DNA from 4 places in the Kitasatospora sp. McL0602 genome. Region 4 is predicted to be linked to each of the others. Evidence: riboswitches for the same ligand, from Rfam matches in the RefSeq annotation. Region 4 holds a riboswitch; each other region holds the start of a gene.
What was found. Region 4 has a riboswitch for cobalamin ahead of ACR68M_RS30060 (HoxN/HupN/NixA family nickel/cobalt transporter). Riboswitches for the same ligand answer to the same signal wherever they lie in the genome.
Positions count from the first base shown of each region.

Region 1: it holds a riboswitch for cobalamin, as region 4 does, so the genes downstream of both, ACR68M_RS11285 (ribonucleoside-diphosphate reductase subunit alpha) here and ACR68M_RS30060 (HoxN/HupN/NixA family nickel/cobalt transporter) in region 4, are expected to answer to the same signal.
Region 2: it holds a riboswitch for cobalamin, as region 4 does, so the genes downstream of both, ACR68M_RS07905 (cobalamin biosynthesis protein) here and ACR68M_RS30060 (HoxN/HupN/NixA family nickel/cobalt transporter) in region 4, are expected to answer to the same signal.
Region 3: it holds a riboswitch for cobalamin, as region 4 does, so the genes downstream of both, cobN (cobaltochelatase subunit CobN) here and ACR68M_RS30060 (HoxN/HupN/NixA family nickel/cobalt transporter) in region 4, are expected to answer to the same signal.

Region 1 is NZ_CP197246.1:2,509,133-2,512,380, reverse strand. It holds gene ACR68M_RS11285 (ribonucleoside-diphosphate reductase subunit alpha) at 1-2,186, opposite strand, end outside; cobalamin riboswitch at 2,348-2,478, opposite strand; gene ACR68M_RS11280 (GNAT family N-acetyltransferase) at 2,560-3,051, opposite strand.
Region 2 is NZ_CP197246.1:1,711,372-1,714,619, forward strand. It holds gene ACR68M_RS07895 (alpha/beta hydrolase) at 1-637, opposite strand, end outside; gene ACR68M_RS07900 (helix-turn-helix domain-containing protein) at 794-1,489, opposite strand; cobalamin riboswitch at 1,723-1,864, shown strand; gene ACR68M_RS07905 (cobalamin biosynthesis protein) at 1,962-2,903, shown strand; gene ACR68M_RS07910 (cobyric acid synthase) at 2,900-3,248, shown strand, end outside.
Region 3 is NZ_CP197246.1:767,526-770,773, reverse strand. It holds gene cobN (cobaltochelatase subunit CobN) at 1-1,750, opposite strand, end outside; cobalamin riboswitch at 1,910-2,050, opposite strand; gene ACR68M_RS03570 (hypothetical protein) at 2,155-3,248, shown strand, end outside.
Region 4 is NZ_CP197246.1:6,607,164-6,610,411, forward strand. It holds partial or broken gene pdxR (MocR-like pyridoxine biosynthesis transcription factor PdxR) at 1-821, shown strand, start outside; gene ACR68M_RS30055 (ArsR/SmtB family transcription factor) at 806-1,171, opposite strand; cobalamin riboswitch at 1,271-1,488, shown strand; gene ACR68M_RS30060 (HoxN/HupN/NixA family nickel/cobalt transporter) at 1,519-2,646, shown strand; gene ACR68M_RS30065 (TIGR00645 family protein) at 2,652-3,236, opposite strand.

The DNA.
Region 1 (3,248 bases), 4.1 Mb from region 4:
GTCGGCGCGGCCATGAAGAGGTTCAGCGACTGGCTCTGGTCGATGTACGGCTGCCGGGCGGCGGCCAGGTCGATCAGCGCGCGCTGCGGCAGCTCCCACGCGGTGCGGTAGAGCGAACGGACCTCGGCGGGCAGCCAGTTGAGCTCCTGGACGGAGCCGTTGGCCTCGCGCAGCGCGTCCCGGGTCTGCGTGTCCCAGACGCCCAGCTCCTTGAGCTCGCTGACCAGGTACGGGTTGACCTGGAGGAACTCGCCGGAGAGGGTCTCGCGCTTGAACAGGTTGGACACCTGCGGCTCGATGCACTCGTACACGCCGGCGATCGAGGCGATCGTCGCCGTCGGCGCGATGGCCAGCAGGAGCGAGTTGCGCAGGCCGGTCTCGGCGATGCGCGCCCGAAGGGCCGTCCAACGCTCCGCCCAATGGGGGGCGGTGTCGAAGTGGTCGATGTGCAGCTGGCCACGGGCGGCGCGGGTCTCGGCGTACGCCTCGTGGCGGCCGAGCTGCTCGGCGAGCTCGCTGGAGCGCTCGTAGGCGACCAGCATGATGCGCTCGGCGATCAGGGTGGAGAGCTGCTTGGCCTCGGCGGAGTCGAAGTCGAGCCGGAGCTTGAAGAAGACGTCCTGGAGGCCCATCACGCCGAGGCCGACCGGGCGCCAGCGGGAGTTGGAGGCGCCGGCCTCGGGGGTCGGGTAGAAGTTGATGTCCACCACGCGGTCGAGGAAGGTGACGGCGGTGCGGACGGTCGAGTCCAGCCGCGCCCAGTCCATCGCGTTCAGCAGGTCCGCTGGGGTGGCACCGGCGGCGACGTGGGCGCCGAGGTTGACCGAGCCGAGGTTGCAGACGGCCGTCTCGGAGTCGTCCGTGACCTCGAGGATCTCGGTGCAGAGGTTCGAGGAGTGCACGGTGCGGCCGGGCACGGCGGTCTGGTTGGCGGCGCGGTTGGAGGCGTCCTTGAAGGTCATCCAGCCGTTGCCGGTCTGCGCCAGGGTGCGCATCATCCGGGCGTAGAGGGTCTGCGCGGGGATGGTGCGGACGGCCTTGCCCTCGGCCTCGGCCTTCAGGTACGCGGCGTCGAAGTCGGCGCCCCAGAGGTCGACTAGCTCGGGGGTGTCGGCGGGGGAGAAGAGTGACCAGTCGGTGCCGGCGTTGACGCGGCGCATGAACTCGTCCGGGATCCAGTGGGCGAGGTTCAGGTTGTGCGTACGCCGGGCCTCCTCACCGGTGTTGTCGCGAAGCTCCAGGAACTCCTCGATGTCCGCGTGCCAGGTCTCCAGGTAGACGCAGGCCGCGCCCTTACGGCGGCCGCCCTGGTTGACGGCCGCGACGGAGGAGTCGAGGGTGCGCAGGAACGGCACGATGCCGTTGGACTTGCCGTTGGTGCCCCGGATCAGCGAGCCGCGCGAGCGGATGCGGGAGTACGAGAGGCCGATGCCGCCGGCGTGCTTGGACAGCCGGGCGATCTGCGCGTAGCGCGAGTAGATCGAGTCCAGGTTGTCGAGCGGCGAGTCCAGCAGGTAGCAGCTGGACATCTGCGGGTGCTTGGTGCCGGAGTTGAAGAGCGTGGGCGAGGAGGGCAGGTAGGAGAGCGCGCTCATCAGCGCGTACAGCTCGGCGACCTCGCGGACGGACTGCTCGCTGTCGCCGACCGCCAGGCCGCAGGCGACACGGAGCAGGAAGTGCTGCGGGGTCTCGATGACCTTGCGGGTGATCGGGTGGCGCAGCAGGTACCGGGACTGCACGGTGCGCAGGCCGAAGTACTCGAAGCGGTCGTCGCCCCGCTGGTCGATCAGCTCGTCCAGGCTGTCGGAGTGCTTGGCGACGAAGGCCGCGGTGGTGTCGCCGATCAGGCCCTCGGCGTGGCCGACCTGGATCGAGGCGGAGAAGTTCAGCGCGCCCTGGCCGACGGCCTCGTCGGAGATCTCCAGTGCGAGCAGGCGGGCGGCGAGCTTCGAGTACTGCGGGTCCTCGGCGATCATCGAGGCGGCGGCCTCGACGGCCAGGCCGCGCAGCTCGGCGAAGTCGGAGCCGGCGTTGCGGCCGCGCAGGGCGGCGGCGGCGACGTGGCCCGGGTCCACCTGCGGGAGGTCGACGCTGCGGTCGGTGAGGAGCCGGAGGAGCGCAGCACCGGGGTCGGTCTGGGCGTGGTCGGCGGAACCCTGGGACGGCAGGGCAACTGCGATGGTCAAGGCGCTCTCTCCTGGCGGCGGCGGAACGACGAGGGGTGTCGTCGGGCCGGTCTGGGCGCAGGGGAATGGCGCGCGACGCACCTCGGGTGCGCGCGTTTCGACCCCCCGGCCCGCCCGCGAGGCCCGGACGTGTAGCTGTGCTGCAAGGCGTCTGCGGGGAAGCCGTGTGCACACCGTCGGCAGGTCATCGGACTCGCGGGGGCGTCTCGGGAGACGGCCGCTCACCGCTGCGGGGCAGTCTCAGATTCTCACTGAGTTCCCCTGCTTCGACAGCGAGAGCGAGCATACATGTTGTGGCGGAGGGAGGATGCGACCCCAGATGTAGTGCCGCGTGTCGTGGTCGGGTGGTAGCGGGGAGCCACCGTACGACCCGTCAGAAGCTGATCGCGTACGTCAGGAGGTCGATCCCCGGGCGCGGCGCCCAGTCCCGCTCGGGGGTACGGACGAAGCCCACCCGCTCGTAGATCCGGTGCGCCGCCTTCATCGAGGGGCGGGTGGAGAAGGCCATCCCGGCGAGCCCGAGCTCCCGGCTGCGGGCCATCGCGGCCCGGACGAGAGCCTCTCCGACACCCCGACCCTGGGCCGCCGAGGCGACCGCGAGCATCCGGATCTCGCCCTCGTGCGGCTGGGCGATGTCGGCCCATTCGGTGCCGCCGGTTGCGAACGTCACACAGCCGAGGACGCGGCCGTCGGCGTCGGCAGCGACGAGCAGCTCGGCCTCGTCGGCGCGGCGGCGGGGGTCGCGCAGGAGTTCGACGTACGGGCTCGCGGGGTCGGTGTGGCCGCCGCCGACGAAGGCCTCGACGGTGACGGCTCCGGCTGCTTCGAGGTCCTCTTCGCGGGCTCGGCGGATGACGATGTCCATCGGACAAGTGTGCCCGAAGAGATGTTCGAAGCGGCGGGCAGGGTGCCGCGCAGGCGGTCCGGCAGGGCCGGGTCGACGGGGTAGCCGGTGGGGCGGTGCCAGTTGTCGCGGCCGGTGCGGGCATGGCGGTCGACGTCCCGGCCGATCAGGGTGCCGAGCAGGCCGAAGCCGCCGACCGCGCCGAGCAGGCCGAGTGC
Region 2 (3,248 bases), 4.9 Mb from region 4:
CGGCCGCCTCGACGTCCCGCCACTCCGTCTCGCCGAAGTGCCCGAGCCCGTCCGGGGAGGCGGGGGCGTCCTCGTCACCCCGGTAGGTGACGGTGAGGGTGGGCAGCTGGAGCGAGCCGAGGACGGGGAGCACCGGCAGCGCCTGCGAGCGGTCCGCGCCGGGGCCGTGGACGAGCACCACCCAGGTGCCGCGCACGCCGGGCGTGTACCAGGCGGGCAGCTGGCCGAGCTCACCCTCGGCGGCCGTCTCGCTGAACGGCAGCGCGAGCGCGGACATCGGGTCACCGACGTACACCCGGGGGGTGATCCGCAGCTCGGTGCCGACCTCCAGCGTGCCGCTGCCCGCTCGCTCCAGGCGGCGCGTCACGGTCTGCACGTCCGTCCCCAGGATCTCGCCGACCACCGCGTGGCCGCCCGTCCCCCACTCCAGCGCGTACCGCCCGGGGCGGGCCGTCTCCGGCGTACGCGTCAGGGCCACCCGCCCGGCGGCCAGGCCGTGCACCCGCAGCACCGTGCTGGGCGCCGGCCGGGCGCCGGGGCGGACGGTCTGCTCGGAGACCCGGCGGCCGAGCAGCAGGACCGCCGCTCCCGTCCCGACGGCAGCGGCGGCGGTGATCGTGGCGGTCTGCCAGCGCATGGCACTCCCCGGGTGTGACAGGTGGGCGGTTCGGTGCTTCCCAGTCCACTACCGCGCCCGACCCCCTGCCAGCGGGGGGCGCCCGTCCGTGGGGCTCACATACTGGGGCGTTGACCACCAGGGGCGCGGGGAACCGGCGGCACAGAGTCCCCTGCGTCAGACCGGGATGTCCGTGTGGTGCTGGGAGAGCAGCTCCCAGAAGCGTTGGGCCAGCGGGACGGTGGGGGTCTGGTCGGCGGCGGGGGTGGAGGTGCCCCAGTGCATGGGGACCTGGTAGTCGGCCTGGAGGGCGGCCAGGACGACGGAGAGGACCTCGCGGGGGACGGGGACGAGGCGGGCGACGGGCTTCAGCTGGCCCTGCCAGCGGCCGTCCACGCAGCTGCGCAGCAGCTTGTCGAGCTCGTCCTGACGGCTGGTCACGTACAGCAGGGCCCGCAGGCTCATGCCGAGGGTGTGGGCGAGGGCGTGGGACTGGTCGGCGTCGCCCGTCCACCTGCCGCCGGCCTCGACCTTCTCGTAGGCGGCGGCGGAGATGCCGATCCGCTGGGCGGCCTGCTCCGGGCTGAGCTCCCGGGCGACGCGGAAGTCGCGGAGGGTGCCGGGGTGAGTGCCCATCAGCTGGGCGGGCGGGCACCAGAGGGCGCGGGCCAGCGCGATGAACTCCTCCTCGGTGGGGCGCAGCTCGCCGCTCTCCCAGCCGATCACGTGCGAGGGCAGCAGCCGGACGCCGTGTGCGGCCATGCCCTCGGCCACCTGCCCCGGGGTGAGGCCCAGGCCGGCGCGGTGGGCGCGGGCGGCAGCCGGGGAGAAGGGCACGGGGGTGGGGGCAGGATTGGGCGGTCTGCGTCGCATTCAAGTGACCGTACGGGGGCGATTCGGCCGTCTCACACCCGCTGAAGACACGAACCCCGACGGCCGGGCCCGAGCGGGAGTTGGTGGATCGTACAGCGGGCAGGCCGTGAGAGGCCGCCCTACTCGGAGGTAATGACGGACCGTCGACGCGCAGTGAGGCTACGCGGGTAGTGCCGCCTGTGAGCAAGCCCTCCGGAGTCGTTTGTTGACTCCCGGTCGAACGGCGTGGTGGGATCTTTCAGCCGAACGGAGGCAAGGAGAGGAAGCCGGTGCGAATCCGGCGCGGTCCCGCCACTGTCACCGGGGAGCCGACGGACGAGAGTCCACGGGCGACCTCGGGAGCCAGGAGACTCTCGCCTTCGGTACGTCGATCCAGGGCGCGGACCCTGAGTGAGGACACGCACGCCATGCAGGCTGCCCCGGTCGCGAGCCGACCGCCGACCGACCGAGCCTTCGCTGCGCCGTGCGCGCGTTGAGGCGGGGTTCCGCCTTCGCGATCGGCAGTGTCCTCGGGTATCTGGCCGACGCCCGGTACGCCGACCCGCGCCGTGGCCACCCCGTCGCCGTCTTCGGCTCGGCCGCCGGGCGCCTGGAGCGTGCGCTCTGGCGTGACCACCGGGGCGCCGGAGCGCTGCACACCACCGCCTGCGTGGGCGCCGTCGCGGCCGGTGCCGTGCTCGCCGAGCGCACCCTCGGGCGGGCCTGGGCCGGGCGGGCCGCGCTGGCCGCCGCCGCGACCTGGACGGTGCTCGGCGGCACCTCGCTGACCCGGGAGGCCCGGACCATCGGCGGGCACCTGACGGCCGGTCGGCTCGACGCGGCGCGCGAGCGCCTGCCGCACCTGTGCGGGCGCGACCCGAGCGGCCTGGACGAGGCGCAGATCGCCCGCGCCGTGGTCGAGTCGGTCGCCGAGAACACCGCCGACGCCGTGGTCAACGCCCTGGTGTGGGGGGCGGTGGCCGGTGCGCCCGGCCTGCTCGCCTTCCGGGCCGTCAACACGCTGGACGCGATGGTCGGCCACCACTCGGAGCGCTACCGCCGGTTCGGCTGGGCCGCCGCCCGGCTGGACGACGTCGCGGGCTGGCCCGGCGCCCGGCTGACCGCCCTGCTGACCGTCGCCGCGGCGCCCGCACCCCGTACCGCGTGGCAGGTCTGGCGGCGGGACGGCTCCTCGCACCCGAGCCCCAACGCCGGGCAGGCCGAATCCAGCTTCGCCGGGGCACTCGGCGTGCGCCTCGGCGGCACCCTCGCGTACGGCACCCGGGTCGAGCACCGGCCGGTGCTGGGGGCCGAGCTGCGGCCGGTGGCCGTCGACGACATCGAGCGGGCCTGCGTACTGTCACGCCGGGTCGGGGTGCTGGCACTTGCGGTCACCGCCGCTGCCGGACTGCTGAGGAAGAGGGGTGGGGCATGAGCGGCGCGCTGTTGGTGGCGGGGACGACCTCGGATGCCGGGAAGAGCGTGGTGACGGCGGGGATCTGCCGTTGGCTGGCCCGGCAGGGGGTGCGGGTGGCGCCGTTCAAGGCGCAGAACATGTCGCTGAACTCCTTCGTCACGGCCGACGGCGCCGAGATCGGCCGCGCCCAGGCGATGCAGGCCGCCGCCGCCCGGGTCGAGCCCGAGGCGGCGATGAACCCGGTGCTGCTCAAGCCCGGCGCCGACGGCCGCAGCCAGGTCGTGCTGCTCGGGAAGGCCGTGGCCGAGGTCGGCGCGCTGGACTACCGCGAGCGCAAGCCCGTCCTGCTGGAGCGCTCGCTGG
Region 3 (3,248 bases), 5.8 Mb from region 4:
GCGGCACCAGGTGGTCGACCAGCGTCGCGTGGGCGCGGCGCTTGGCCTGGGTGCCCTCGCCCGGGTCGTTGACCAGGAAGGGGTACACCAGCGGGAGGTCGCCGAGCACGGCGTCCGGGCCGCAGTCGGCGGAGAGCGCGGCGGTCTTGCCGGGCAGCCACTCCAGGTTGCCGTGCTTGCCGAGGTGGACGACCGCGTGGGCGCCGAAGCCGCCGTCCTCCTGCGCGGCCGCGATCCAGCGGTAGGCGGCCAGGTAGTGGTGGCTCGGGGGGAGATCCGGGTCGTGGTAGATCGCGACCGGGTTCTCGCCGAAGCCGCGCGGCGGCTGGATCAGCACGAGCAGGTTGCCCGAGCGGACGGCCGCGAGCACGATGTCGCCGTCCGGGTTCTGCGAGCGGTCGACGTACAGCTCGCCCGGCGCCGGGCCCCAGTGCTCCTCGACGTGGGTGCGCAGGCCCTCGGGGAGGGTCGCGTACCAGCGGCGGTAGTCGGCGGCCGGGATGCGGACGGGGTTGCGGGCGAGCTGGTCCTCCGTCAGCCAGTCCTGGTCGTAGCCGCCGGCCGAGATCAGGGCGTGGATCAGCGCGTCGCCCTCGTGGCCGTCGCCGGTGATGTCCAGGCCCGGCAGGTCGGTGCCGAGGTCCATGCCCTCGGCGCGCAGGCGGGCGAGCAGGCGCATCGCGCTGGCCGGGGTGTCCAGGCCCACCGCGTTGCCGACCCGGGCGTGCTTGGTCGGGTACGCGGACAGGACGAGGGCCAGGCGGCGCTCGGCGGCCGGGGTGTAGCGCAGCCGGGCGTGGGCGACGGCGATGCCCGCGACGCGGGCGGCCCGCTCGGGGTCGGCGGCGTAGACGGTGAGGCCGTCCTCGTCCAGCTCCTTGAAGGAGAACGGGACGGTGATCAGGCGGCCGTCGAACTCGGGGACGGCGATCTGCGTCGCGGTGTCCAGCGGCGAGAGGCCGTCGTCGCTGGACTCCCAGGCGGCGCGGGACCAGGTCAGGCAGAGCGCCTGGAGGATCGGGCGGTCCAGGGCGGCGAGCGCGCCCGCGTCCCACGCCTCCTCGTCGCCGCCCGCCTGGGCGTCGGCCGGGCGGGTGCCGCCCGCCGCGAGGACGGTGGTGACGATCGCGTCGGCCCGGCCCAGCTCGGCCAGCAGATCGGCGTCGGCGCCGCGCAGCGAGGAGCAGTAGAGCGGCCTCGGCCGGGCGCCCTTGGCCTCGATGGCCTGGCAGAGCGTCTCGACGAAGGCGGTGTTGCCGCTCATGTGGTGGGCGCGGTAGTAGAGGACCGCGATGACCGGGCCGTCGGTGTCGGCGGCGGTGCGCTCCAGCGGGCCCCACTCGGGCGCGGAGGCGGGCGCGGCGAAGCCGTGGCCGGTCAGCAGCACGGTGTCGGAGAGGAAGGCGCCGAGCTCGGCCAGGTTGGCCGGGCCGCCGTGCGCGAGGTAGGCGTGCGCCTCGGCGGCGATCCCGGCGGGGACGGTGGAGAGCTCCATCAGCTGGGCGTCCGGGGCCTGCTCACCCGTCAGCACGATCACCGGGCGGGGGCCCGCGAGCAGCGCGTCCAGACCCTCCTGCCAGGCCCGGCGCCCGCCGAGCAGCCGGACGACCACCAGCTCGGTGCCCTCCAGCAGCTCGGGCAGCGCCTCGGCGGTGAGCCGGGCCGGGTTGCCGAGGCGGAAGTCGACCGGGCCCTGCGAGGCACGGGCGCTCAGCAGGTCGGTGTCGGAGGTCGAAAGGAGAAGGATCATGCGGAGGCCCTCCCGGCCACGAAGACGCCCCGAGCGGCAGGGAGCGAAGGAGTGAGATGCGACGGCACGGCGAGAGACGGCTCTGGGAGCAGGGGCGTGCGACAGCGGCGCATAGGTCTTGCCTTCCTCGGGGTCCGCGCCCCGTGGGATACCCCTGGTGGGGGCTTGTCGAGGACGGCAGGAGTTCCTGGCTCCCACGGCCGGTGAGCCGTGGTCACAGTGGCGGGACCGCACCGGTATTGCACCGGTTTCCTCCCCTTGGCGCCGTCGCTGGCGTGGGCCCGCCGCGAGACGAGCCCGGGAGCATCGTACGGGGTGGTGATGGGCGGGGACAGGGAGCCATCGGATCGGGTGTGATCCACACGGCAGCGGTACGACGGCGGATCGTGGGTATGCTCGCCGCCATGTCACCCCGACCCGACACCGCCGAGCCGGGCCCCGGCGCGCCCGACCGCGCGCGCTCGGACGCCTGCCCCGGGGCCCTTCGTCTGCACACGGCCGACGACGGAGCCCTCGCCCGGGTCCGGATACCGGGCGGACTTCTGACGGACCGTCAGGCGCGCGCACTGGCCGACGCCGCGAGCGAACTCGGCGACGGAGCGCTGGAGACCACCTCCCGCGGCAACGTCCAACTCCGTGGCCTGCCCGCCGACTCCGGCCTCGAACTCGGCCGCCGGTTGCGCGCCGCCGGGCTGCTCCCCTCGGACACCCACGAACGCGTCCGCAACATCGTCGCCTCCCCGGCCGCCGGTCTCGACGGCGACGGGCACGCCGACGTCCAGCGCTGGACGCGCGAGCTCGACGCCGCGCTCTGCGCGAGCGGCTGGGCCGCCGCCCTGTCCGGCAAGTTCCTCTTCGCCCTCGACGACGGGCGCGGCGACGTCGCCACCCTCGACGCCGATGTGACATTGATCGCAACCCCCGACGGCGGCGCCCTGCTGCGCCTCGGCCGAGCCGCCACGGCCCGCCGGGTGCCGCCCGATGAGGCCGTGCAGCACGCACTGGAGGCGGCCCGGGAGTTCCTGGACGCCGTCCGGGACGCGGGCATGCGGGCCTGGCACGTACGCGAACTGCCGCTGCCCCCGGGCTCCGAGCCGCTGCCGGTCCTCGCCGTGGCCGCTCCGCAGGTCGGGGTGCTGCCGGGCGGGCTGTCCGTCGGCCTGCAGTTCGGGCGGGTGAGCGCCGCGCAGTGGCGGTCGCTCGCGGACGCCTCGGCGGGCTCACTGCGCGTCACGCCCTGGCGGACGGTGGTGCTGCCCGGCGCCGCCCCCGAGCGGCTCGCGGAGCTGGCGGCGGCCGGGCTGCGGACGACCCCCGGCACGGCCTGGGAGCGCGCCAGCGCCTGCACCGGCGCCCCCGGCTGCGCCAAGTCGCTCGCCGACGTACGGGCTGACGCGACCTCGGCGCTCGACGCCTCACACGGCGGCGGGCTGCTGCCCGTGCACTGGTCGGGCTGCGAACGGCGGTGCGGGCACCCTGCCGGGGAGTGGGTGGACGT
Region 4 (3,248 bases):
GCCACAACGTCTACCGCGCGGTCGTCCAACGCTCCGGCCTCCGCACCCTCGCCCTGCCCGTCGACGCCCACGGCGCCCGCGTCGAGCAGCTGACGGCGGACGTCGGGGCGGCCTTCCTCACGCCTGCGCACCAGTACCCGACCGGCGTGCCGCTGCACCCGCGCCGCCGTCAGACCCTGTGCGGGTGGGCCCGTGCCACCGGCGGACTGATCGTGGAGGACGACTACGACGGCGAGTTCCGCTACGACCGCCAGCCCGTCGGCGCCCTCCAGGGGATGGCACCCGGGCACGTCGTGTACTGCGGTACGGCGTCCAAGACCCTCGGCCCGGCCCTCCGGCTCGGCTGGATGGTCCTGCCGCCGGACCTGGTGGCGCCGGTGGTGCGGGCCAAGCAGGCGGCGGACATGTACACCGAGACCCTGGGGCAGCTCGTCCTCGCCGACCTGATCACCACCCACGCCTACGACCGCCAGATCCGCGCCGCCCGGCTGCGCTACCGCCGCCGCCGCGAGCTCCTCCTCGACCGGCTGGCCGCCCACCCCGCCCTGACCGTGCACGGCGTGCCCGCCGGGCTGCACGCCCTCGTCACACTCCCTGCGGAAGACCCGGCCGAAGAGCGGCTGATGGCGGGCTGCGCCCGGCGGGGTGTCGCCGTCCGCGGTCTCACCGAGCTGCACCACGAGCCGGGCGGCCGCCCGCAGGGCCTGCTCGTCGGCTTCGCGGCGCCGTCCGAGCGGGCCTACCCGGCCGCCCTCGACGCGCTCTCGGCCGCCCTGTCTGACCCGTCCGGGCCGTCCGAGCAGGCTCAGGCCTCCCGGTAGCCGAGCACGCCGTGCTCGAGCACCTCGGCGATCGACATGTCGACAAGGCGGTAGCGCACGATCCGGCCGTCCCGCTCGCCCTCGACCAGGCCGCCGGCTCGGAGCAGGCGGAGGGCCTGGGAGACCGCCGGGTCGCGCATCCCGGTCGCGACGGCCAGGTCGGAGACGGCGAGCGGGCCGGTCTCGTGCAGCGCGAGCAGCAGGGCGAGCCGACCGGGGTCGGCGAGCAGCGCGAAGCGCTCGGCCCAGGACCGGACGTGCCCGGCGTCGCCGATGGCGGCGATGGCGTCGCAGACCCGGTGGCCGTCGATGGTCCGGTGGGCGGCGCGGTCGGAGGGGACGAGATGCATACCCAGCATTCTGGCACCCGCGCGCCGGGCGGCTCCCGAGCGGTGCGATTCACACACCTGCGCAGGTGTGCAGGCTTGCAGCTGATGCTCGGTCACCCCTACGGTGGTGCACGCCGTGGTGCTCGGGAAGACCGGTGACAGGCCCCCAGGGGTCTCAGCCCGGAGCGGCCCTCGCCACTGTGATCAGGTAGTGCTCGCACCATCCCCACCCCGCCCAGGGTCAGGGGGGTCACTGGCCGTCGTGAGGCGGCTGGGAAGGCCGGGTGCGGGCGCATCGACCTGTCAGCCAGGAGACCGGCCACGGCACTTCACGAAGTGATCCACGAGGTGTTGGAGCGTGACCGCAGATGACCCTGCCCGAAATCAGTGCTGCCCCGAGACTCATACCGGGCCGTGAGGCCACCGGCTTCCGCTGGAAGCGCGAGGACACCGTCCGTACCGCCGGGCTGATCGCCGTGATCCTGCTGATGCACGTGCTGGCCTTCGGCACGCTGTTCTTCCTGGTGGTGCCCGCGAACTACAAGGTCGGCACCCAGGTCTTCGGTGTCGGCCTCGGGATCACCGCCTACACCCTGGGCATGCGGCACGCCTTCGACGCCGACCACATCGCGGTGATCGACAACACCACCCGCAAGCTGATGGCGGACGGCAAGCGCCCGGTCTCGGTCGGCTTCTGGTTCGCCCTCGGCCACTCCTCGATGGTCGTGGTGATGGCCGGCCTGGTCGCCGGGGGAGCGGCCCTGGCGGGGACGCTGATGAACGACGAGTCCACCACGCACAAGGTGCTCGGCCTGATCGGCACCACCACCTCCGGCGCCTTCCTCTACCTGATCGCCGCCCTCAACCTGGCGGCACTGACCGGCATCCTGCGGGTCTTCCGGGCGATGCGGGCGGGCCAGTACGACGAGGCGGAGCTCGAGCAGCACCTCAACTCGCGCGGCATGATGAACCGCATCCTGGGCCGGGCCACCCGCTCGATCACCCGCCCGGGGCAGATGTTCCCCGTCGGCATGCTGCTGGGCCTGGGCTTCGACACCGCGACCGAGGTCACGCTGATGGTGATGGCCGGCTCCGGCGCCGCCGCCGGGCTGCCCTGGTACGCGATCGTCTGCCTGCCGCTGCTCTTCGCGTCCGGGATGAGCCTCTTCGACACCCTCGACGGCACGTTCATGAACTTCGCCTACCAGTGGGCGTTCTCCAACCCCGTCCGGAAGGTCTACTACAACCTCACCATCACCGGGCTGTCGATCGCGGTGGCCTTCGTCATCGGCACCATCGAGCTGGTCGGCGTCGCCCACGAGAAGTTCGGCCTCACCGACCCGGTGACGGGCTGGGTCGCCGAGCTGAGCCTCGACAACGTCGGTTTCGCGATCGTCGGCCTCTTCGTGGTGGTCTGGGCCGCAGCCCTGGCCTACTGGCGGCTGGCCAAGGTCGAGCACCGCTGGTCCGCCAAGGGCGCGGTCGAGGAGCAGTAGCGGCGTCAGTGGCCGGTGGCTGCGGCCTGCTCCGGGAGCGGCTGGGCGGCGGGCTGGGCCGGGTGGCCGTGGTGGGGCTGGTCCAGCGGCCCGGCCATGAAGGCGAGGATCGCGGCGGAGCAGATGAACGCCATGTGGATCACCGTGCCCCAGAGCAGGGAGTCGCGCGGGGTGTGCTGCACGTTGACGAACATCTGGAGCAGGTGGATCGAGGAGATCCCGACGATCGCGGTGGCCAGCTTGACCTTCAGCACGTTGGAGTTGACGTGCGAGAGCCACTCCGGCTGGTCCCGGTGGCCCTGGAGGCCGATCCGGGAGACGAAGGTCTCGTAGCCGCCGACGATCACCATGATGAGCAGGTTGGCGATCATCACCACGTCGACCAGGTTCAGCACGGTGAGCATCACCTGGCTCTCGCCGACCTCCCCGCTGATCACCTCGGAGATCAGCCGCCAGAGCTCGTGGAAGAACTGGACGACGTACACGCCCTGCGCGGCGACCAGCCCGAAGTAGAGCGGGGCCTGGAGCCAGCGGCTGGCGAAGAGCGCATAGCCGAGCGACGGGGCACTGGGGGCGCCCGGTGCGTTCACTTTGAGTGACCG